DNA from 3 places in the Enterobacter chinensis genome. Region 1 is predicted to be linked to each of the others. Evidence: predicted binding sites of a transcription regulator. Region 1 holds the regulator's gene; each other region holds the start of a gene.

What was found. Region 1 encodes PurR, which represses purine synthesis genes. Its sites were predicted from a motif close to CANGCAAACGTTTGCNTG; they were not measured.
Region 2: gltS (sodium/glutamate symporter) is a predicted target of PurR. The motif match lies at 4,904-4,921, and genes of this name have one in related genera.
Region 3: pyrC (dihydroorotase) is a predicted target of PurR. The motif match lies at 2,608-2,625, and genes of this name have one in related genera.

The regions. Positions count from the first base shown of each region.
Region 1 is NZ_JARDVI010000001.1:243,382-250,720, forward strand. Features, by position in the region: gene cfa (cyclopropane fatty acyl phospholipid synthase) at 1-775, opposite strand, end outside; gene punC (purine nucleoside transporter PunC) at 1,074-2,273, opposite strand; gene punR (DNA-binding transcriptional activator PunR) at 2,389-3,300, shown strand; gene purR (HTH-type transcriptional repressor PurR) at 3,318-4,343, opposite strand; gene cydH (cytochrome bd-I oxidase subunit CydH) at 4,641-4,730, shown strand; gene PYW49_RS01285 (MFS transporter) at 4,894-6,060, shown strand; gene sodB (superoxide dismutase [Fe]) at 6,099-6,680, opposite strand; gene PYW49_RS01295 (C40 family peptidase) at 6,803-7,339, opposite strand, start outside.
Region 2 is NZ_JARDVI010000007.1:147,368-154,706, reverse strand. Features, by position in the region: gene spoT (bifunctional GTP diphosphokinase/guanosine-3',5'-bis pyrophosphate 3'-pyrophosphohydrolase) at 1-763, shown strand, start outside; gene trmH (tRNA (guanosine(18)-2'-O)-methyltransferase TrmH) at 768-1,457, shown strand; gene recG (ATP-dependent DNA helicase RecG) at 1,461-3,542, shown strand; gene gltS (sodium/glutamate symporter) at 3,545-4,747, opposite strand; gene xanP (xanthine/proton symporter XanP) at 4,973-6,364, shown strand; gene PYW49_RS19775 (AsmA family protein) at 6,484-7,339, shown strand, end outside.
Region 3 is NZ_JARDVI010000001.1:7,517-14,855, reverse strand. Features, by position in the region: gene rimJ (ribosomal protein S5-alanine N-acetyltransferase) at 1-433, opposite strand, end outside; gene mdtH (multidrug efflux MFS transporter MdtH) at 670-1,878, shown strand; gene PYW49_RS00085 (lipoprotein) at 2,002-2,562, shown strand; gene pyrC (dihydroorotase) at 2,689-3,735, shown strand; gene dinI (DNA damage-inducible protein I) at 3,810-4,055, shown strand; gene bssS (biofilm formation regulator BssS) at 4,330-4,584, shown strand; gene solA (N-methyl-L-tryptophan oxidase) at 4,700-5,818, shown strand; gene PYW49_RS00060 (YceO family protein) at 5,877-5,990, shown strand; gene PYW49_RS00055 (cytochrome b) at 6,199-6,765, shown strand; gene PYW49_RS00050 (YceI family protein) at 6,767-7,339, shown strand, end outside.

The sequences.
Region 1 (7,339 bases):
GTTTTAAATTACGGTCCACCACCTCAAAGTAAGTGTCGTAGTTTTTCGGCCCCACGTGCTCAAACATGCCCACGGAAACGATACGATCAAACTGTTCGTTAAGGTCGCGGTAATCCTGCAGCCGGATATCTACATCGAGACCCTGGCAGCGCTCTCGCGCCATTTTTTGCTGTTCCGCTGAAATCGTGACGCCGACGACGCTGACGCCGTAGTGCTTCGCCATAAAATACGCCAGCCCACCCCAGCCGCAGCCAATATCCAGCACACGCATACCGGGCTGTAATTGCAGTTTCTCGCTAATCAGACGCAGCTTAGCCTGCTGAGCCTCTTCAAGCGTCGATGCGTCTTTCCAGTAGGCGCAGGAGTACTGCATGAAAGGGTCCAGCATACGGTTGAACAGGTCGTTGCCAAGATCGTAGTGTTCTTTGCCGACGATCCATGCGCGTTTTTTACTTTGCAGATTAAACAGTCGGGCAGAGGCGACACGCAGGGTGTCTTTCAGATTGCGGGGGAGTTGATTTTCCAGACCGGCACGCAAAACGCTGGCGAAAAAGATATCCAGCCGTTCGCATTCCCACCAGCCGTCCATATAGCTTTCTCCCAGTCCTAACGATCCCTCCCGCAACACGCGTTTAAAAAAGTCGGGATGTTTGACCTGGGGATCGGATGGCGAAGATCCGTTGATAGTGATGCCTGCGCGACCCAACAGTTCACTGACGATCCGGGACCAGTTATCGTCCGGAACGCTGACTTCTTCTATACACGATGAACTCATAGCTTCTCCATCACCCTACTGTGATCAGAACCTTAAAACAGCGTAGACGCTTTTTTTGGTTTGTGAGAAATCTCACGGTAAATACCGCGAGGCTAGTATCCGACGTAGAACAGAGGAAGGGAGATAACCCTTGCCGAAATGCCTTCCATGGTAAAACGGGAGCACTCCGGCTCCCGTTAACACTTAATATTTATCGTATTTAATCGAACCAAATTTAGTATAGGCCTCAAAATTTGGTGATTCAATAGAAAATTCTTAGCAACCTAATCACTGAAAATTAACATGATTTCTGGCGCGATTATGCATGTGACGTTTCAACCTGAGCGCGGTTATCCTGCTCACGCTGCGCGGAGGCCTGCATACGATAGCCCATCACCGCCAGCGCAACGGTTACCAGCATCACGCTGGTGGTGGTCAGGAGCGGCGTGGCAATCAGCGCGGAGACCACCAGGCTTGCCAGGAAGCACAATCCCAGCTGCAGGGTGTTTTGCAGCGCGGCGGCGCGGCCAGTCGCCTGCGGGAATGGACGGAGTGCCTGTGCCACCACAATCGGGTAAATCGCCCCGTTCGCGACGGCCATTACGCAGAATGGAATCAAAATTTCAGCCAGACCGGCGCCCGGAATAAAGCCAACGGCCCAGGTCCCGATGACGCTTAACGCATAGAGCACCAACAGCCATGGCAGCATCTGCTGACCTTCCCATTTTTGCAGTGCCGCGCGACAGCCGTACCCACCCACCAGGAACGCGATGGTTTGCGGAACATAGCTTAGACCGATGGCCGCCGGGCTGTATCCCATATCGTGCAGAATGAATGGCGAGCCGGTGAGCCACGCGAAGAAGCTCGCCGAGCAGGCGGCATAGATCAGGACATTGCCGCGATACGCTTTGGTGCTCAGCAGGGAGGTGAAGGTAATCGGGTTTGCGTCAGCATCCGCCTCTTTTTTATGCGCGGGTTTGAGGGCAAACGCGGGCAGCATCAGTACCAGCGTGATGGCAAACAGCGTGGCAAAAATGGCCTGCCAGTCAAAATGTGCGAGGATCCAGCTACCCAGCAGCGGAGCAAGGGCAGGTGAGAGACCCACGAGCGGCATTATGGTGGCGAAAATACGGTTTGTGCGGTTAGCCGGGTAGTAGTCGGTGACCAGCGCCTGCCAGGTCACGGCCGCGGCACAGACGCCCACAGCCTGAATAAAGCGCAGCACCAGCAGCCAGGTGGCGTCGCGTACCCATAACATCCCCAGGCAGCCAACGGCAAAAATGGCCAGACCCAGCAGTAATACTGGTTTACGACCAAAGCGATCCGAGAGTGGTCCCCAGAGCAGCTGTGCGAAAGCAAAACCGGCTAGGAACAAACTCAGGCTGGCGCTGATGGCCGCGGCAGGCGTTTGCAAATCTTCCTGCATAGCGGCGAAAGCCGGCAGGTACATATCGGTGGCCAAAAAGCCCAGCACGCTTAAGCCGCCGAGCCAGACTAAAAAACCTTTCCTGGGTTGCATTATTTTATTCTCCTTAAGGAGGCAGGTGTACGTTGGCGCTGAGTGTAGGGAGTGCAAAGCCGCTTGTGAAACGCTAATATTTGGCGGGTGCATTCAAAAATTTTGCAGGCAGAAAATGTGGTCAGATTATTCTCTTGAAGTAGTCGATGCTGTCGCGCGTAACGGCAGCTTTAGCGGTGCGGCGCAGGAGTTGCACCGCGTCCCTTCGGCTATCAGCTACACCGTGCGTCAGCTTGAGGAATGGCTGGCGGTTCCGCTGTTTGAACGGCGACATCGTGATGTGGAATTAACGCCCGCAGGCGCGTGGTTTTTAAAGGAAGGGCGTTCTGTTATCAAAAAAATGCAGATCACCCGTGAACAGTGTCAGCAGATCGCTAACGGCTGGCGAGGACATCTTTCCATCGCGGTGGATAACATCGTTAAGCCGGATCGCACCCGGCAAATGCTCGTCGATTTCTATCGTCATTTCTCTGATGTCGAGCTGCGGGTCTCGCAGGAGGTGTTCAACGGCGTCTGGGATGCGCTGGCGGACGGCAGGGCAGAGATGGCGATTGGCGCCACGCAGGCGATCCCGGTCGGGGGGCGGTACGCCTTCCGAGATATGGGCATGCTGAGCTGGAAGTGCGTGGTGGCAAGCGATCATCCATTGGCGGCGATGGAAGGGCCGTTGAGCGACGATACATTACGCAACTGGCCGTCTCTGGTGCTGGAGGATACCTCGCGTTCATTGCCCAAGCGTATCACCTGGCTGCTGGATAACCAGCGGAGGGTGGTGGCACCTGACTGGGAATCGTCGGCAACGTGCCTCAGTGCCGGACTGTGCGTCGCGATGGTGCCCGTTCATTTTGCGCGCCCCAGAATCGATACCGGAGAATGGGTTGAACTGACGTTGGAGAATCCATTCCCGGATGCGGCCTGCTGCCTCACCTGGCAGCAAAGTGACGTCTCGCCCGCCATGGCGTGGCTTCTGGATTATCTGGGAGACAGCGAAACGCTTAACCGGGAATGGTTACGGGAGCCAGCGTAGCTGGCCCCGTAGAGCGATTAACGACGGTAGTCGCGGAACGGACCATCCGCTACGGAACGGCGTTCGATAAGGCGCGGGTGAACTTCAATGGACTGCGACTCTTCACGTTTGTTGACGATCCTGTCCATCAGCATATTGAAGGCCGTTTCGCCCAGCGAATCTTTCGGCTGGTGAATGGTGGTCAACGCTGGCGTGAAGTAACGCGCGTTACGCACGTTGTCATACCCGATCACGGAAATATCCTGCGGTACGCGCAGACCCAGTTCATCGGCTGCGCAGAGCGCGCCCATGGCCATGATGTCACCTCCGCAGAAAACGGCGGTCGGACGGTGCTGCTGGGAGACGATCTGCTGCATTGCGCGGTAGCCCGATTCCGGCTCAAAGTCACCCTGCACGATCCAGTTTTCCGGCACGTTGATCAGCGCTTCTTCCATCGCTTTCATGAAACCGGCCAGACGGCCCGCGCCGGTGTTGCGCTCCAGCGGACCCGGGATCACGCCAATCTCGCGGTGACCGCGTTCGATCAGGTAACGACCGGCCATATAGCCGCCTTCAAAGGCGTTATCGATGACGGAATCGGTGAAGTCCGCGCGCGCTTCGCCCCAGTCCATCACCACCATCGGAATATGGCGATACTCTTCCAGCATCGACAGCACGGATTCCGGATACTCGGAACACATCACCAGCAGACCATCAACGCGCTTTTGCGCCATCATCGACAGGTAGGCGCGCTGTTTTTCAATGCTGTTCCACGCGTTGCCCAGAATCAGGGTATAGCCTTTCTGGAAGCAGTTTTTCTCTACCGCTTCAATGATTTCGGCAAAATAGGCCGCTTCACTGCTGGTTGCCAGCAATCCAATGGACTTGGTGTGATTAACCTTCAGGCTACGCGCAACGGCACTTGGCGAATAGTGCAGCTCTTTGATCGCTGCCCAGACGGCATTGCGCGTCTCTTCCGCTACGAAGCGGGTTTTGTTAATAACATGTGATACGGTTGTAGTGGAAACGTTTGCGCGTTTTGCTACGTCTTTAATTGTTGCCATTAAATGTCACTCCAGACCATATCCTAAGCTCCTGAAAAACTTGAAGGTAAACGTTTGCCTTCTCTCACCCTTATTTCGCAATGTTGAGTTGCGGCACGCCGGGAAAACGACACGGGACGTCAGGAGGGGGTCAATGGCCGGTACGCTAATAAATTTAGCGTGGAATTTTGTCCTATCTTGATGAAAAGGGGAAGAGGTAAAGTGGTTATCAGTTTAAATCCAGGAAGATTTTTGACGTAAACTGTGCAAAAATGAGCAGGCTCACTTTTCGTGGGGGGATTAAAAGGAGAAAAATTGATGAGTTCCGATCTGAAGTTTTCGCTGTTCACCACCATTATTGTGCTGGCTCTGATTGTCGCTGCTGGTCTGACGGCTGCGCTGCACTGATTTACGCGGAGGGAGAGCGTTCTCCCTCCCGATCGCCCCGATTGTTACTTCTCATGCAAAAATCTTTTGCCATTTTGTTAACTTCTCATTTTTTGTGATTGATGTCATGCTTTCTGCTTCTTTGTTCTGTGTCACCACATGACACGGCATCCGGAGTTGACGCATGAAAATCAATTTTCCCCTGCTGGCCCTGGCGATTGGCGCTTTTGGGATTGGCACCACTGAATTCTCCCCGATGGGGTTACTGCCTGTTATTGCCCGGGGTGTGGACGTTTCGATCCCTGCTGCAGGCATGTTAATCAGCGCCTACGCTATTGGCGTAATGGTAGGGGCGCCGCTGATGACGCTTCTGCTTTCGCACCGCGCGCGTCGCAATGCGCTGATTTTCCTGATGGCGATTTTCACCCTGGGCAACGTGCTTTCCGCCATTTCGCCGGACTACACCACACTGATGCTGTCACGCATTCTGACAAGCCTTAACCACGGCGCGTTCTTTGGGCTGGGGTCGGTTGTGGCGGCAAGCGTGGTACCAAAGCACAAGCAGGCGAGCGCCGTGGCGACTATGTTTATGGGCCTGACGATTGCCAACATTGGCGGGGTGCCGGCGGCAACCTGGCTGGGAGAAGTGATTGGCTGGCGTATGTCCTTCCTGGCGACGGCCGGGCTGGGCGTGCTCGCGATGGTGGCACTGTTCTTCTCCTTGCCGAAAGGCAGCGCGGGGGAACGTCCTGACGTGCGCCGGGAACTGTCGGTGCTGATGCGCCCACAGGTGCTCTCCGCGCTGCTCACCACCGTGCTGGGGGCTGGGGCGATGTTCACCCTTTACACCTATATTTCGCCGGTATTGCATGACATCACCCACGCGACGCCTCTTTTTGTCACCGCAATGCTGGTGCTGATTGGCGTGGGCTTCTCGATTGGCAACTATCTCGGTGGGAAATTTGCCGACCGTTCCGTGAGCGGGACGCTGAAGGGTTTCTTAACTCTGCTGATTGTCATCATGATCGCCATTCCATGGCTGGCACGTAATGAGTATGGGGCCGCCGTTGCGATGGTCGTATGGGGTGCCGCTACCTTTGCTGTGGTTCCGCCGCTGCAGATGCGCGTAATGCGCGTCGCGCATGAGGCGCCTGGCCTCTCTTCTTCGGTCAATATTGGTGCCTTCAACCTGGGTAATGCGCTCGGTGCCGCGGCCGGTGGGGCCGTGATTTCAGGGGGACTGGGGTACAGCTTTGTGCCGGTGATGGGGGCAATCATTGCCACGCTCGGCCTGCTGCTGGTGATGATGTCGGGTCGTAAACAGCCAGAAGCAGCCTGCGCTGCTGAATAAACCAAAAACGCAGAAGGGCGAACCCTTCTGCGTGTCTCTTACGCGGCGAAGTTTTTCGCCACAAAGTCCCAGTTAACCAGCGCCCAGAAGTGCTCCAGGTAGTTCGGGCGCGCGTTACGGTAATCAATGTAGTAAGCGTGTTCCCAAACGTCCACGGTCATCAGCGGCTTAGCGCTGGTGGTCAGCGGGGTACCCGCGTTAGAAGTGGAAACGATAGCCAGTTTGCCATCAGCCTCTTTTACCAGCCACGTCCAGCCAGAGCCGAAGTTCTTGATAGCGGCATCGGTGAACTTCGCTTTGAAATCTGCGAAGCTGCCAAATGCGGCGTTAATGGCGGTAGCCAGTTCACCGGCAGGTTCGCCACCGGCATTCGGTGCCAGGCAGTGCCAGTAGAAGGTGTGGTTCCACACCTGAGCCGCGTTGTTAAATACGCCACCCTCTGAGCTGCGGACGATCTCTTCCAGCGTTTTGCCTTCAAAATCGGTGCCCTTGATCAGGTTGTTCAGGTTGGTGACGTACGTCTGGTGATGCTTGCCGTAATGATATTCCAGGGTTTCCGCAGAAATGTGCGGTGCCAGGGCGTCTTTTGCATACGGTAGTGCAGGTAATTCGAACGACATTGCTTCTCTCCTTATTGTATTTTGCGTTGCCAATAACCACACAGACAACAGGGACAGGATAGCAAATTGAAAGGGTATGCAAAAGAGGAACTTACCCTGCCACGAGCGCGGCAGGGCAGGGGTTAGCGAATGGTTTTTGGCGTCATCACGCGACGCGCGCCGACGTAATGACGTACCCAGTAGTCTTCGCTAAGTGAAGTGATCTGAATATCCTGGCCGCTACGCGGTGACTGGATGAATTTCCCGTTGCCGACATAAACGCCAACGTGGTCAGCTGTACCGCGGCCCTGAGTACGGAAGAACACCAGATCGCCGTTTTCCAGCTCACCACGGTCAACCGGGGAAGCATCGCGCAGATGGTACATCTCATTGGCGGTGCGAGGAATGCGGAACTTGACCAGATCTTTATAGGCGTAATAGACGAGGCCGCTGCAGTCAAAACCGGTACGCGGCGAACTGCCACCCCAGTGATAAGGTTTGCCAATCTGCCCCATCAGTTTGTTCATCGCGGTTTTTTGCGCTTTCTGTACGCGCACTTTATGCACTTCCGCAATTTTCGTGACTTTTGTGCACTTCGCTTTGTGGCCTTTACGCGTGATGCATTTTTCAGTAACGAGGTTAGCGGCGGTTAACGAAGTTTTATTTTTAGCGGTGTGGGC
Region 2 (7,339 bases), on a different contig from region 1:
CGCACGTCCGAACGCGGCCTGGCTGAACTTTGTCGTGAGCTCCAAAGCGCGCGCCAAAATCCGCCAGCTGCTGAAAAACCTCAAGCGTGATGATTCCGTCAGCCTTGGGCGTCGTCTTCTCAACCACGCGTTGGGTGGTAGCCGCAAGCTGGCTGAAATCCCGCAGGAAAATATCCAGCATGAGCTGGAGCGCATGAAGCTCGCGTCGCTTGACGATCTGCTGGCAGAGATTGGCCTCGGCAACGCCATGAGCGTGGTGGTAGCGAAGAACCTGCAGCAAGGCGACACGACGGCCGTGCCTGCCACCACACAAAGCCACGGACACCTGCCGATTAAAGGCGCGGACGGGGTGCTTATCACGTTCGCAAAATGTTGCCGTCCAATCCCTGGCGACCCGATTATTGCGCACGTCAGCCCGGGTAAAGGGCTGGTTATCCACCATGAATCCTGTCGTAACATCCGCGGCTATCAAAAAGAAGCGGAGAAGTTTATGGCGGTCGAGTGGGATAAAGAGACCGCGCAGGAGTTTATCACCGAAATTAAGGTGGATATGTTCAACCACCAGGGTGCCCTTGCGAACCTGACGGCAGCGATCAACACGGCGTCTTCCAATATTCAAAGCCTGAACACGGAAGAAAAAGATGGCCGCGTTTATAGCGCCTTTATTCGTCTGACCGCCCGCGACCGCGTGCATCTGGCGAATATTATGCGCAAGATTCGCGTCATGCCGGACGTGATTAAAGTCACCCGTAACCGAAACTAGTGGCATGAATTCACAACGTTATGCACGGATCTGCGACATGCTCGCCAGGCGTCAGCCTGACCTGACGGTCTGCATGGAGCAGGTCCATAAACCTCATAACGTGTCTGCTATCGTCCGTACCGCAGATGCCGTCGGCGTGCATGAAGTGCACGCCATCTGGCCGGACGGCCGTATGCGAAATACGGTCTCGGCGGCGGCAGGCAGCAACAGTTGGGTGTCTGTCAAAAATCATCACACCATTGGTGAAGCCGTCTCGCACCTGAAAGGACGCGGTATGCAGATCCTTGCCACCAACCTGTCCGCTAAAGCCGTGGATTTCCGCGAGATCGACTACACCCGCCCGACCTGCATTCTGATGGGTCAGGAGAAAACCGGGATCACCCAGGAAGCGCTGGATCTGGCGGATCGGGACATCATCATTCCGATGACCGGCATGGTTCAGTCCCTCAACGTCTCCGTGGCCTCCGCGCTCATTCTGTATGAAGCGCAGCGCCAGCGTCAAAACGCCGGGATGTACGAGCGCAGCAACAGCATGCTGCCGGAAGATGAACAGCAGCGCCTGCTGTTTGAAGGTGGTTATCCGGTACTGGCTCGCGTTGCGAAGCAGAAAAAATTGCCTTACCCCCACGTCAACGCGCAGGGCGAGATCGAAGCCGATGCCGAGTGGTGGGCCACCATGCAGTACGCTGGGTAACCGATGAAAGGCCGCCTGCTGGATGCCATCCCGCTCAATAGCCTGACGGGCGTGGGCGCGGCGCAAAGCAGTAAGCTGGCTAAAATCGGCCTGCACACGGTGCAGGATCTCCTGCTCCACCTCCCCCTGCGCTATGAAGACCGCACTCAGCTCTACAAAATTGGCGATCTGCTGCCCGCCATTTATGCCACCGTTGAAGGCGAAGTCCTGAACTGCAACATCACTTTCGGCGGACGCCGGATGATGACCTGTCAGATCAGCGACGGCACCGGCATTCTCACCATGCGTTTTTTCAACTTCAGCGCGGCGATGAAAAACAGCCTGGCGACGGGCCGCAGGGTGCTGGCCTATGGCGAAGCCAAACGTGGGAAATACGGCGCAGAGATGATCCACCCGGAGTACCGCGTGCAGGGCGATCTCAGCACGCCGGAGATGCAGGAGACCCTCACTCCGGTCTACCCGACAACCGAAGGCATCAAGCAGGCGACGCTGCGTAAGCTCACCGATCAGGCGCTGGAGCTGCTGGATACCTGCGCCATTACCGAGCTGCTGCCGCCAGAGCTGGCGCAGGGGATGATGAGCCTGCCCGAGGCGCTGCGTACCCTGCACCGCCCGCCGCCAACGCTGCAGCTCAGCGATTTAGAAAGCGGCAAACACCCCGCCCAACAGCGTCTTATCCTTGAGGAATTGCTGGCACATAACCTGAGCATGCTGGCGCTTCGTGCAGGCGCACAGCGTTTCCATGCCCAGCCCTTAAGCCTGCGCGATGAGCTCAAAGATAAGCTGCTGGCCTCGCTGCCGTTCAAACCCACCGGCGCACAGGCGCGCGTCACCGCCGAGATTGAACGCGATATGGCGCTCGACGTGCCGATGATGCGGCTGGTGCAGGGCGACGTGGGATCCGGTAAAACGCTGGTTGCCGCCCTGGCCGCCCTGCGCGCGATTGCCCACGGCAAACAGGTGGCGCTGATGGCGCCGACCGAACTGCTTGCCGAACAGCACGCCAACAATTTCCGCGCCTGGTTCGCGCCGCTGGGCATTGAAGTGGGCTGGCTTGCCGGGAAGCAAAAAGGCAAAGCGCGCCTTGCGCAACAGGACGCCATTGCCAGCGGGCAGGTACAAATGATTGTCGGCACGCACGCCATCTTCCAGGAGCAGGTGCAGTTTAACGGCCTTGCGCTGGTGATTATCGATGAGCAGCACCGCTTTGGCGTGCACCAGCGTCTGGCGCTGTGGGAAAAAGGATTGCAGCAGGGTTTCCACCCGCATCAGCTGATCATGACCGCCACGCCCATTCCGCGCACCCTGGCGATGACGGCCTACGCCGATCTGGACACCTCCACCATCGACGAACTGCCGCCGGGTCGTACGCCGGTGACGACGGTCGCCATTCCGGACACGCGCCGCAGCGATATCATCGACCGCGTGCGCAACGCCTGCACGCATGAAGGACGTCAGGCCTACTGGGTGTGTACGCTGATTGAAGAGTCTGAGCTGCTGGAAGCGCAGGCTGCAGAAGCCACGTGGGAAGAGCTCAAGCTGGCTCTGCCAGAGCTGAACGTGGGTCTGGTTCACGGACGCATGAAGCCTGCCGAAAAACAGGCGGTGATGCAGTCGTTTAAACAGGGTGATTTACATCTGCTGATTGCCACCACGGTGATCGAGGTCGGCGTGGACGTGCCAAACTCCAGCCTGATGATCATCGAAAACCCGGAGCGTCTGGGCCTTGCCCAGCTCCACCAACTGCGCGGGCGCGTTGGCCGCGGCGCGGTGGCGTCCCACTGCGTCCTGCTCTACAAAGCTCCGCTCTCGAAAACCGCCCAGATGCGGTTGCAGGTGCTGCGCGACAGCAACGACGGTTTTGTGATTGCGCAAAAAGACCTGGAGATCCGCGGCCCGGGAGAACTGCTGGGCACGCGTCAGACGGGGAACGCGGAATTCAAAGTCGCGGATTTATTGCGCGATCAGGCCATGATCCCCGAGGTTCAGCGCCTTGCCCGCCATATTCACGAACGCTACCCCGAACAGGCGGCAGCGTTAATTGAGCGCTGGATGCCGGAAACCGAACGCTACTCCAACGCCTGATTTCAGGCAAACATCGGCAGCATCAGGTACAGCTTAATCACCAGCGCGTTGACGATATCAATAAAGAACGCCCCGACCATCGGAACCACCAGAAACGCCATGTGCGATGGCCCGAATCGTTCGGTGATCGCCTGCATGTTGGCGATAGCCGTAGGGGTTGCCCCCAGACCAAACCCGCAGTGCCCCGCCGCCAGCACCGCCGCATCGTAGTTTTTACCCATCATGCGCCAGGTGACGAACATGGCATAGAGCGCCATAAACAGAGCCTGAACCGCCAGAATGGCCACCATCGGCAGCGCCAGCGAGGCCAGCTCCCACAGTTTGAGGCTCATCAGCGCCATCGCCAGGAACAGCGACAGACAGACGTTGCCGAGCACCGAGACCGCCCGTTCAAACACGCGGTAGAAGCCCATCAGCGCCAGGCCGTTGCTCAGGATCACCCCGATAAACAGCACGCAGACAAACGTCGGCAGTTCAAACGCTGAGCCCGCCAGCCATTGCGCAACCAGTTTGCCCACGGTCAGGCAGATGGCGATCATCGCGATGGTTTCAATCAGCACCAGCGAGGTAATGCTGCGCCCGACGTCCGGCTTTTCAAATGCGGTCGGGACCAGCTCATCGTCCGGTCTGCCGTCCGGCGTGGTGGAGTGCTTCACCAGATAACGCGCCACCGGGCCGCCAATCAGTCCCCCCAGCACCAGACCAAAGGTCGCACAGGCCATCGCCACTTCCGTCGCGTTTTCAAACCCGTAGCGCTCGACAAACAATTTACTCCACGCCGCCCCGGTACCGTGACCACCTGACAGCGTAATTGACCCTGCCAGCAGCCCCATCAGCGGATCCAGCCCCAGCAGTGTCGCCATCCCGATGCCGATAGCGTTTTGCATCAGCAGCAGCCCAACCACCACAATCAAAAATACGCCGAGCACTTTGCCGCCCGCCCGCAGGCTCGCCAGGTTGGCATTCAGGCCGATGGTGGCAAAGAAGGCCAGCATCAGCGGGTCTTTCAGGGACATATCAAAATCAATTTCCCAGCCCATGCTTTTCTTCAGCACCAGCAGGGCCAGCGCTACCAGCAGGCCGCCGGCGACAGGTTCGGGAATGGTGTATTTCTTCAGAAAGGAAACGCTATGTACCAGCTTACGGCCAAGCAGTAAGACCAGCGTTGCGGCAACAAGGGTCGACAACGTATCGAGATGAATCATAAAAGGCTCCTGTTTTGCGCGTGTTCCATACACACGCGGCGTTATCCTGGGCCGGTTTGCGCTCTTCATGAGCTCCCGGCGCAAAAAGTGTAATTTTTTTTCCCGATGGGTTGTAGAAAACCTGCTCACAGCGGCAGATTTTCTTGTCTTTTTTTGCTGGCAATCGTTTGCTTTTACCAGATGGTCAGATAAAATGCCCGCTTTTCCACCGTGGGATTGCCGCCGATGTCCGTTAACACCATAGAGTCGCCTGATGCGCAACCGATTGCGCAGAAGCAAAATAGCGAACTGATTTACCGCCTTGAAGACCGCCCGCCGCTGCCGCAGACGCTTTTCGCCGCCTGCCAGCATCTTCTGGCGATGTTTGTTGCGGTGATCACCCCGGCGCTGTTGATTTGCCAGGCGCTCGGCTTACCGGCGCAGGACACGCAGCACATCATCAGCATGTCTCTTTTCGCCTCCGGCGTGGCCTCGATTATTCAAATTAAAGCGTGGGGTCCGGTGGGGTCGGGATTACTGTCGATTCAGGGCACCAGCTTTAACTTCGTGGCGCCGCTGATCATGGGCGGTACAGCCCTGAAAACCGGCGGTGCGGATGTCCCGACCATGATGGCGGCGCTGTTTGGTACCCTGATGCTGGCAAGCTGCACGGAGATGGTGATCTCCCGCGTTCTGCATCTGGCGCGTCGCGTCATCACCCCGCTGGTTTCCGGCGTGGTCGTCATGATTATCGGCCTGTCGCTGATTCAGGTAGGTCTCACCTCCATCGGCGGGGGTTATGCCGCAATGAGCGACCACACCTTTGGCGCACCGAAAAACCTGCTGCTGGCGGGTGTCGTGCTGGCAATCATTATTCTGCTTAACCGTCAGCGTAACCCTTACCTGCGCGTCGCCTCGCTGGTGATCGCCATGGCGGCAGGCTATCTGCTGGCGTGGGCGCTGGGCATGCTGCCGGAGAACACCGCGCCGACCAACAGCGCGCTGATCACCGTCCCAACGCCGCTCTACTACGGCCTGGGCATTGACTGGGGTCTGCTCCTGCCGCTGATGCTGGTCTTTATGATCACGTCTCTGGAGACTATCGGCGATATCACCGCCACCTCCGACGTCTCCGAGCAGCCGGTTTCAGGCCCGCTGTACATGAAGCGTCTGAAAGGCGGCGTGCTGGCGAACGGCCTGAACTCGTTTGTCTCTGCGGTATTTAATACCTTCCCGAACTCCTGCTTCGGCCAGAACAACGGCGTGATCCAGCTGACCGGCGTGGCCAGCCGCTACGTTGGCTTCGTGGTGGCGCTGATGCTGATCGTTCTCGGCCTGTTCCCGGCAGTGAGCGGCTTCGTGCAGCACATTCCAGAGCCGGTGCTGGGCGGCGCAACGCTGGTCATGTTCGGGACGATCGCGGCCTCTGGCGTGCGTATCGTCTCCCGCGAGCCACTGAACCGCCGCGCAATTATGATTATCGCGCTGTCGCTGGCCGTCGGTCTGGGTGTTTCTCAGCAGCCGTTAATCCTGCAGTTTGCCCCTGACTGGGTGAAAAACCTGCTCTCTTCCGGCATTGCCGCGGGCGGTATCACCGCTATCGTTCTGAACCTCGTTTTCCCGCCTGAGAAAAATTGATTTCTCTCACGGCAGGCAGTCAATGCCTGCCGTGACATCTCATTACACCATTCCCGCCTTGAGGATTGCGCATAAATCGTGCATAACTCCTCTATGTGTGTTTTGCGGGATGGAAGACCATGAAATTTATTGGAAAGCTACTCGTCTATCTTCTTGTCGCCCTGCTCATCGTGATACTGGCGCTCTATATTCTGCTCCAGACCCGCTGGGGCGCGGCTCAGGTCAGCAGCTGGGTGACGGTGAATACCGACTACGAACTCAGTTTCGACAAAATGAACCACCACTTTTCGTCGCCTTCCCACATCATTCTGGAAAACGTCACCTTCGGTCGGGACGGTAAACCCGCCACGCTGGTTGCCAAAAAAGTTGATATTGGCCTGAGCAGCCGTCAGATAACCGATCCGCTGCATATGGACACCATTACGCTGTTCGACGGCACGCTGAATCTCTCCCCGCAAACCGCGCCGCTGCCCTTACAGGCGGATCGCCTGCAGCTGAGCAATATGGCGTTCAACAGCCCCAATACCGAGTGGGATCTGAGCGCGCAAAAGGTGACGGGCGGCGTCAGCCCGTGGCAACCGGAAGCAGGGAACGTGCTGGGTAAAAATGCGCAGATTCAGATGAGCGCTGGCTCGCTGACCCTGAACGGCGTACCGGCCACCAACGTGCTGATCGAGGGCCAGCTTAACGGCCAGGAAGTGGTGCTGAACACCATTGGTGCCGATATGGCCCGCGGCTCGCTCACCGGCTCTGCCCTGCGCAACGCCGACGGGAGCTGGATTATCGATACCCTGCGTCTGAACGAAATCCGCCTGCAGAGCGATAAAACGCTGATGGCGTTCTTCGCGCCGCTGACGACCATCCCTTCTCTGCAGATTGGTCGTCTGGATGTTACCGACGCCCGGCTGCAGGGCCCGGACTGGGCGGTAACCGACCTTGATTTGAGCCTGCGCAATCTGACGCTGAGCAAAGGTG
Region 3 (7,339 bases), 240 kb from region 1:
AGTTCGCCATAATGCGATGGATATGCTGCGTGCGTTGCATATAACGGATCGCCACCGTTAGCGCCTCAAACATCAGCCCCTGCCCCTGCCATTTCTGGCCAATGGAGTAGCCCAGGTAACAGGCGTGAAACGATCCGCGCACCACGTTTGAAAAATTGGCTATCCCGATAATCTCTTTCTCTTCAGGATCCAGCAGCGCGAAATAAAACGCACTGCCCTGCTTGTGAAATTCCGTAATCATGCTGAGGCGCGCCTGCCAGCCGGAAGGGTAACAATGGCTCTCATCCCGAACGGGTTCCCAGGGTTTTAAAAACTGGCGATTCTCGGCGTAATAATCCGCCAGACGCCAGGCATCACGCTCATGCACCAGACGAACGACCAGCCTGTCCGTTGTCAGACGCACTTTTGGCACATTGCTGCGATAGCCAAACATCGATACCACTCCTTCCCGTGACTTCTGCTTACCCATTAGCTTTACTATACCTGCGCCTGTGCCGTCTGTGAAAACAGTGACATACCATTTTGCCCGCTTTTCACATTTTTCGATGAGAACTCTCTATCAAAGCGCGCTTTTGATAAAAAAATATTGTCACGTGCAGGGGTGGGAAAATACGCAGTGACACCGCAGAATGTTAGCGTGCTCACCATCTTATTTTCCCTGGAGGGAAAATGTCCCGCGTATCACAGGCCAGGAGCCTGGGTAAATATTTCCTGCTCGTCGATAACATGCTGGTCGTGCTCGGCTTTTTTGTCGTGTTCCCCCTCATCTCGATTCGCTTCGTTGATCAAATGGGCTGGGCGGCGCTGATGGTCGGTATCGCGCTGGGGCTACGCCAGTTTGTTCAGCAAGGCCTGGGCGTATTTGGCGGTGCCATCGCTGACCGCTTTGGCGCTAAACCGATGATCGTCACCGGCATGCTGCTCCGCGCGGCAGGCTTTGCCACGATGGCGATTGCCCAGGAGCCCTGGCTGCTCTGGTTCTCCTGCTTCCTCTCCGGTATCGGAGGCACCCTGTTCGATCCGCCGCGCACCGCGCTGGTGGTGAAGCTTATTCGCCCACAGCAGCGCGGCCGTTTCTTCTCCATTCTGATGATGCAGGACAGTGCCGGGGCCGTTGTCGGCGCGCTGCTGGGAAGCTGGCTGCTGCAGTATGACTTCCGTCTGGTCTGTGCGGCTGGCGCGGTGCTCTTTATCCTGTGCGCACTTTTTAATGGCCTGTTCCTGCCGGCGTGGAAACTGTCGACGGTTAAAGCACCGGTCCGGGAAGGGCTTGGTCGCGTCCTGCGCGACAGGCGTTTTGTCACCTATGTACTGACCCTGACGGGGTATTACATGCTTGCTGTGCAGGTCATGCTGATGCTGCCGATCATGGTTAACGACATTGCGGGTACCCCTGCTGCCGTTAAGTGGATGTATGCCATTGAAGCCGCGCTTTCCCTGACGCTGCTCTATCCGATTGCCCGCTGGAGCGAACGGCGCTTTCGTCTGGAACATCGCCTGATGGCCGGCCTGTTCCTGATGACGCTGAGCATGATGCCGATCGGTCTGGTGAACTCTCTTCAGCAGCTGTTTACGCTGATTTGCACGTTCTATATTGGATCCATCATCGCCGAACCTGCCCGTGAAACGCTGAGCGCTTCGCTTGCGGATGCGCGCGCGCGCGGCAGCTATATGGGATTCAGCCGGCTGGGACTGGCCCTCGGCGGCGCGTTAGGTTACGCCGGCGGCGGCTGGTTATTTGATGCCGGTAAAGCGTTACATCAACCCGAACTCCCCTGGATGATGCTCGGCGCAGTGGGCTTTATGACGCTCCTTGCCCTGTGGTGGCAGTTCAGCCAGAAGCGCAGTGCGAGCGGCATGCTTGAGCCAGGCGCATAACCTTTCCCTCGGGCGGGAACCTCTCCCGCCCCACTTCTCAGTTTTTTCTGCTGGTTTATGCCATTTCACACTGACATACTGGCGTAACAGGACAGAAGCGCCGATTTTTCGTTGAGGAACACTATGAAGAAAATTGTCTTTGCCGCTGCATTAGTTGTCAGCGGACTGCTGGTTGGCTGTAACCAGCTCACGCAATATACCGTCAGTGAACAGGAAATAAATCAGGCGCTGGAAAAACATAATAACTTTTCTAAAGACATTGGCGTGCCGGGGCTTGCGGACGCGCATATCGTGCTCACGAATCTGACCAGTCAGATTGGACGGGAAGAGCCGAACAAAGTCACCCTGGCAGGCGATGCGGACCTCGATATGTCATCCCTCTTTGGTAATCAGAAAGCCAACATCAAGCTCAAGCTGAAGGCCCTGCCCGTTTTCAACAAAGAGAAAGGGGCAATTTTCCTGCAGGAAATGGAAGTCGTCGATGCGCAGGTTTCTCCGGACAAGATGGCGCCGGTTCTGCAAACCCTGATGCCCTATCTGAACCAGTCGCTACGTAATTACTTTAATCAGCAGCCCGCATACGTCTTAAGTGAAGACAAAAGCAAGGGTGAAGCCCTGGCGAAAAAATACGCAAAAGGGATAGAGGTGAAACCGGGAGAAATTATCATTCCTTTCACCGATTAACCTGAAGGGCGCTGCGGCGCCCTTTTTTTTACAGAAAAGTGTGCAAACGAAAACGTTTCCGCTTATGATTTGTGTCCGGCAAAAACAGCCATCCTTATGACTGATTCCTGACAAGCCGGAGCTTCCATGACTGCACAACCCCAGGTTCTTAAAATCCGCCGCCCTGACGACTGGCATATCCATCTGCGTGATGGCGATATGCTTAAAACCGTCGTGCCTTATACCAGCGAAATTTATGGCCGCGCGATTGTTATGCCTAACCTGGTTCCACCAGTCACCACCGTCGATGCCGCGATTGCCTACCGCCAGCGCATCCTTGATGCCGTTCCCGCTGGGCATGATTTTACCCCACTCATGACCTGCTATCTGACCGACTCACTGGACCCGAACGAAGTGGAGCGCGGTTTTAACGAAGGCGTATTTACGGCGGCGAAACTCTACCCGGCGAATGCCACCACCAACTCCAGCCACGGCGTCACCAGTATTGATGCCATCATGCCGGTACTGGAGCGCATGCAAAAACTGGGCATGCCGCTGCTGGTCCATGGTGAAGTGACGCATGCCGAGATTGACATCTTCGACCGTGAAGCCCGTTTTATCGAAACCGTGATGGAGCCTCTGCGCCAGCGTCTGCCTGCGCTTAAAGTGGTCTTTGAGCATATCACCACCAAAGACGCAGCAGAGTACGTGCGTGACGGCAACGAACTTATCGCCGCCACCATTACGCCGCAGCACCTAATGTTTAACCGTAACCACATGCTGGTGGGAGGGGTACGTCCTCACCTGTACTGCCTGCCAATCCTTAAGCGCAACATCCACCAGCAGGCGCTGCGCGAGCTGGTTGCCAGTGGGTTCTCCCGCGCGTTCCTTGGCACCGATTCCGCGCCTCATGCCCGCCATCGTAAAGAGGCGAGCTGCGGCTGCGCAGGCTGCTTCAACGCCCCAACGGCACTTGCCAGCTACGCGACCGTATTTGAAGAGATGAATGCTCTGGAACATTTAGAAGCGTTCTGCTCCCTTAACGGCCCGCGTTTTTACGGCTTACCGATCAATGACACCTTCATCGAACTGGAGCGTAAAACGAGCCACGTTGAGGAGTCCATTGCGCTGACGGATGATACCCTGATCCCATTCCTGGCGGGCGAAACCGTAAACTGGACGGTAAAACGTTAAAAAATCAATGCCCCTTGTTGTCAAACCGATAACATACCTGTATAAATAAACAGTATATTACACAGGGGGCATTTATGCGTATTGAAGTCACCATAGCCAAAACAACTATTCTGCCTGCCGGCGCGCTTGATGCACTGGCAGGCGAATTATCCCGTCGTATTAACAACACTTTTCCCGACAACGCGGGTGCCGTAACGGTGCGTTACGCCGCGGCGAACAACCTCTCCGTCATTGGCGCTGCGAAAGAAGATAAAGATCGCATCAGCGAGATCCTGCAGGAAACGTGGGAAAGCGCTGACGACTGGTTCATCACAGATTAACACTGCTCCCTCATTGTGTTTTTTTGCCGGGTCGCCCCGGCTTTTTTTCGTCTAAAAATTCTGGAAGTTCAAATTAATTCGGCATCTTCTTTAAGAATCGTGAACGAGATGGTGTTTTATTGTTCGAACAATCCTAAAAAGCAGAAAAATGTGTTGCCACCTGTTTATTTTTCCCTTCGGAACCCTTATTACTTGATATACTGAAGATGCTTTCAGAAAAACATGCATTGAACCTCAGAGCCGTTGTCTTCTAACACGCATTAAGGGGGTTATAATGGAAAAGAATAGTGAAGTGATCCAGACCCATCCACTTGTTGGCTGGGATATCAGTACCGTAGATAGCTACGATGCACTGATGCTGCGTTTGCACTACCAGACCCCGAATCAACTCAACCGTGAAGAAGCGGAAGTTGGACAGACGCTGTGGCTAACAACAGACGTCGCCCGTCAGTTTATTTCTATTTTAGAGGCAGGTATTGCAAAAATAGAATCTGGCGACTATCAGGAAAACGAGTATAAACGGCACTAACCGTACGCCATTTTTCACTCAACAGGCACCTTCGCGGTGCCTTATTTATTTCTCCCTTGTCTAACCCCGCGTTGTTAATTACTCTGCTAACAAAACGTAAGCTTACGAGACGCATATGAGATACGACTTAATCATTATTGGTAGCGGCTCCGTGGGTTCCGCCGCCGGTTATTACGCGACACAGGCAGGTCTGAACGTCCTGATGATTGATGCCCATCGTCCTCCCCATGCGGAGGGTAGCCATCATGGCGACACCCGCCTCATACGTCATGCGTATGGTGAAGGTGAGCGCTATGTGCCGCTGGTGCTTCGCGCCCAGACGCTATGGGACGAGCTGGCGAAACAGACCGAAGAGCGCATTTTCGAGCGTACCGGGGTTATCAATCTTGGCCCGGCCCACTCTGATTTTCTCGCCGGCGTCGAGCGAAGCGCAACAGCCTTTAATCTTGAGGTTGAGAAACTGGACGCGGCGGGCATTACCGCGCGCTGGCCTGAAATTACCGTCCCGGACGATTATATTGGCCTCTTTGAAGCCAACTCCGGGGTGCTGCATTGTGAAACGGCGATCAAAACCTGGATCGACCTTGCCGCAAAAGCTGGCTGCGCGCAGCTGTTTAACTGTCCGGTGGATGCCATCACGCATGACGCTGATGGTGTTACGGTGACCACCCTTGACGGTGAGTATTCCGCGTCCCGCCTGCTGGTGAGCGCAGGAACCTGGGTCACCCGCCTGCTGCCAGAGCTGCCAATCCAGCCGGTGCGCAAGGTTTTCTCCTGGTTCCAGTCGGATGGTCGCTACAGCGCGCAGAATAAATTCCCGGCCTTCACCGGTGAATTACCGAATGGCGATCAGTTCTACGGTTTCCCTTCCGAGAAAGACGCATTGAAAATCGGTAAACACAACGGTGGCCAGGTTATCTCCTCTCCTGAAGAGCGTAAACCCTTCGGCGCCTTCCCACAGGATGGTTCTGAAGCCTTCTCGTTCCTGCGTAACATTCTTCCTGGCGTCGGTGGCTTACTGTATGGCGCGGCCTGTACCTACGACAATACGCCGGATGAAGACTTTATCATCGATACGCTACCGGGACATGACAACACCCTGCTAATTACCGGGCTGAGCGGTCACGGCTTTAAGTTTGCTTCCGTGCTGGGTGAAATCGCCGCGCAGTTTGCACAGGGTATCAGGCCGCAGTTTGATCTGACGCCCTTCTCACTCTCGCGTTTTAACGGATAATCTCCAACGGGCTTCGGACGTCGGAGCCCGTTTCATTCACACTGCATTGCGGAGCGATATGCGCAGGATCGTTAGCTTTCTTATGAATAATATTCGCGAGCATTTTATGCTCTATATCTTGTTGTGGGCGCTGCTGGTCATTATTGATTTTCTTTACATTGTATTTTATTGAAAAGCCACACTGACAATAATTGACATTAATTTAGCTTTATTGAAGTTCTCAATTTCATCTTGCACGAAGACATTGAATTACCTTTCTCGATCCTTTTCAAAATCGCTGAAATAAATAAAATAAAAATCAATATACATTTATTTCAGTTGCAATATCACGCCTTCCCGTTCATTTTTACCCTTCGGTTAATTTGAAAATGGACATTCTGATGCAATTGCGTAACTCCTCCCGGCGCTACGGAATAATATCCATAAGTTTGCACTGGATATTTGCTATTGCCGTCTACGGTATGTTTGGCCTTGGGCTCTGGATGGTCACGCTTAGCTATTATGATGGCTGGTATCACCAGGCACCGGAGTTACATAAAAGCATTGGTGTCCTGCTGATGCTGGGGCTGGTTTTTCGCGTGATCTGGCGACATATTTCCCCGCCGCCCGCCGCGCCGAAGACCCACAGTAAAATGACCCGCCTGGGTGCCGTTGCGGCGCATATCGCACTCTATGCGCTACTCTTTGCCATCCTGATTAGCGGCTACCTCATCTCGACAGCAGACGGTAAGCCGATTAGCGTTTTTGGTATTTTTGACATCCCGGCAACGCTAAGCGATGCGGGCGCTCAGGCTGACACCGCAGGAGTCATTCACCTCTGGCTTGCCTGGAGCGTCGTGATCCTGTCTGTGCTGCACGGGCTTGCTGCCCTCAAACACCACTTTATTGATAAAGACGATACGCTAAAGCGCATGCTTGGCCGCTCGTCCGTTGACTCTGGAGCATAAAATGAAAAAACACCTGCTGGGTATCGCACTGGGTTCTCTGTTATTTACCACCGGTTCCGCCGTGGCGGCTGATTATAAAATTGATAAAGAGGGCCAGCATGCTTTCGTCAATTTCCGTATTCAGCATCTGGGATATAGCTGGCTGTACGGTACCTTTAAAGATTTTGACGGCACGTTCAGCTTTGACGATAAAAACCCTGCCGCCGATAAAGTCAATGTGACCATTAATACTAACAGCGTCGACACGAACCATGCTGAACGCGATAAACACTTGCGCAGTGCAGAATTCCTCAATGTGTCGAAATTCCCGCAGGCCACCTTTACCTCTACGGACGTGAAGAAAGACGGTGATAAGCTCAATATTACCGGAAACCTGACGCTTAACGGCGTAACTAAACCGGTCACCCTTGAGGCTAAATTACTGGGGCAGGGAGACGATCCCTGGGGCGGTAAACGTGCAGGTTTTGAAGCCGCAGGAAAAATTCATCTGAAGGATTTTAATATCACAACAGATTTAGGCCCGGCGTCTCAGGATGTTGAGCTCATTATTTCGGTTGAAGGGGTTCAGCAGAAG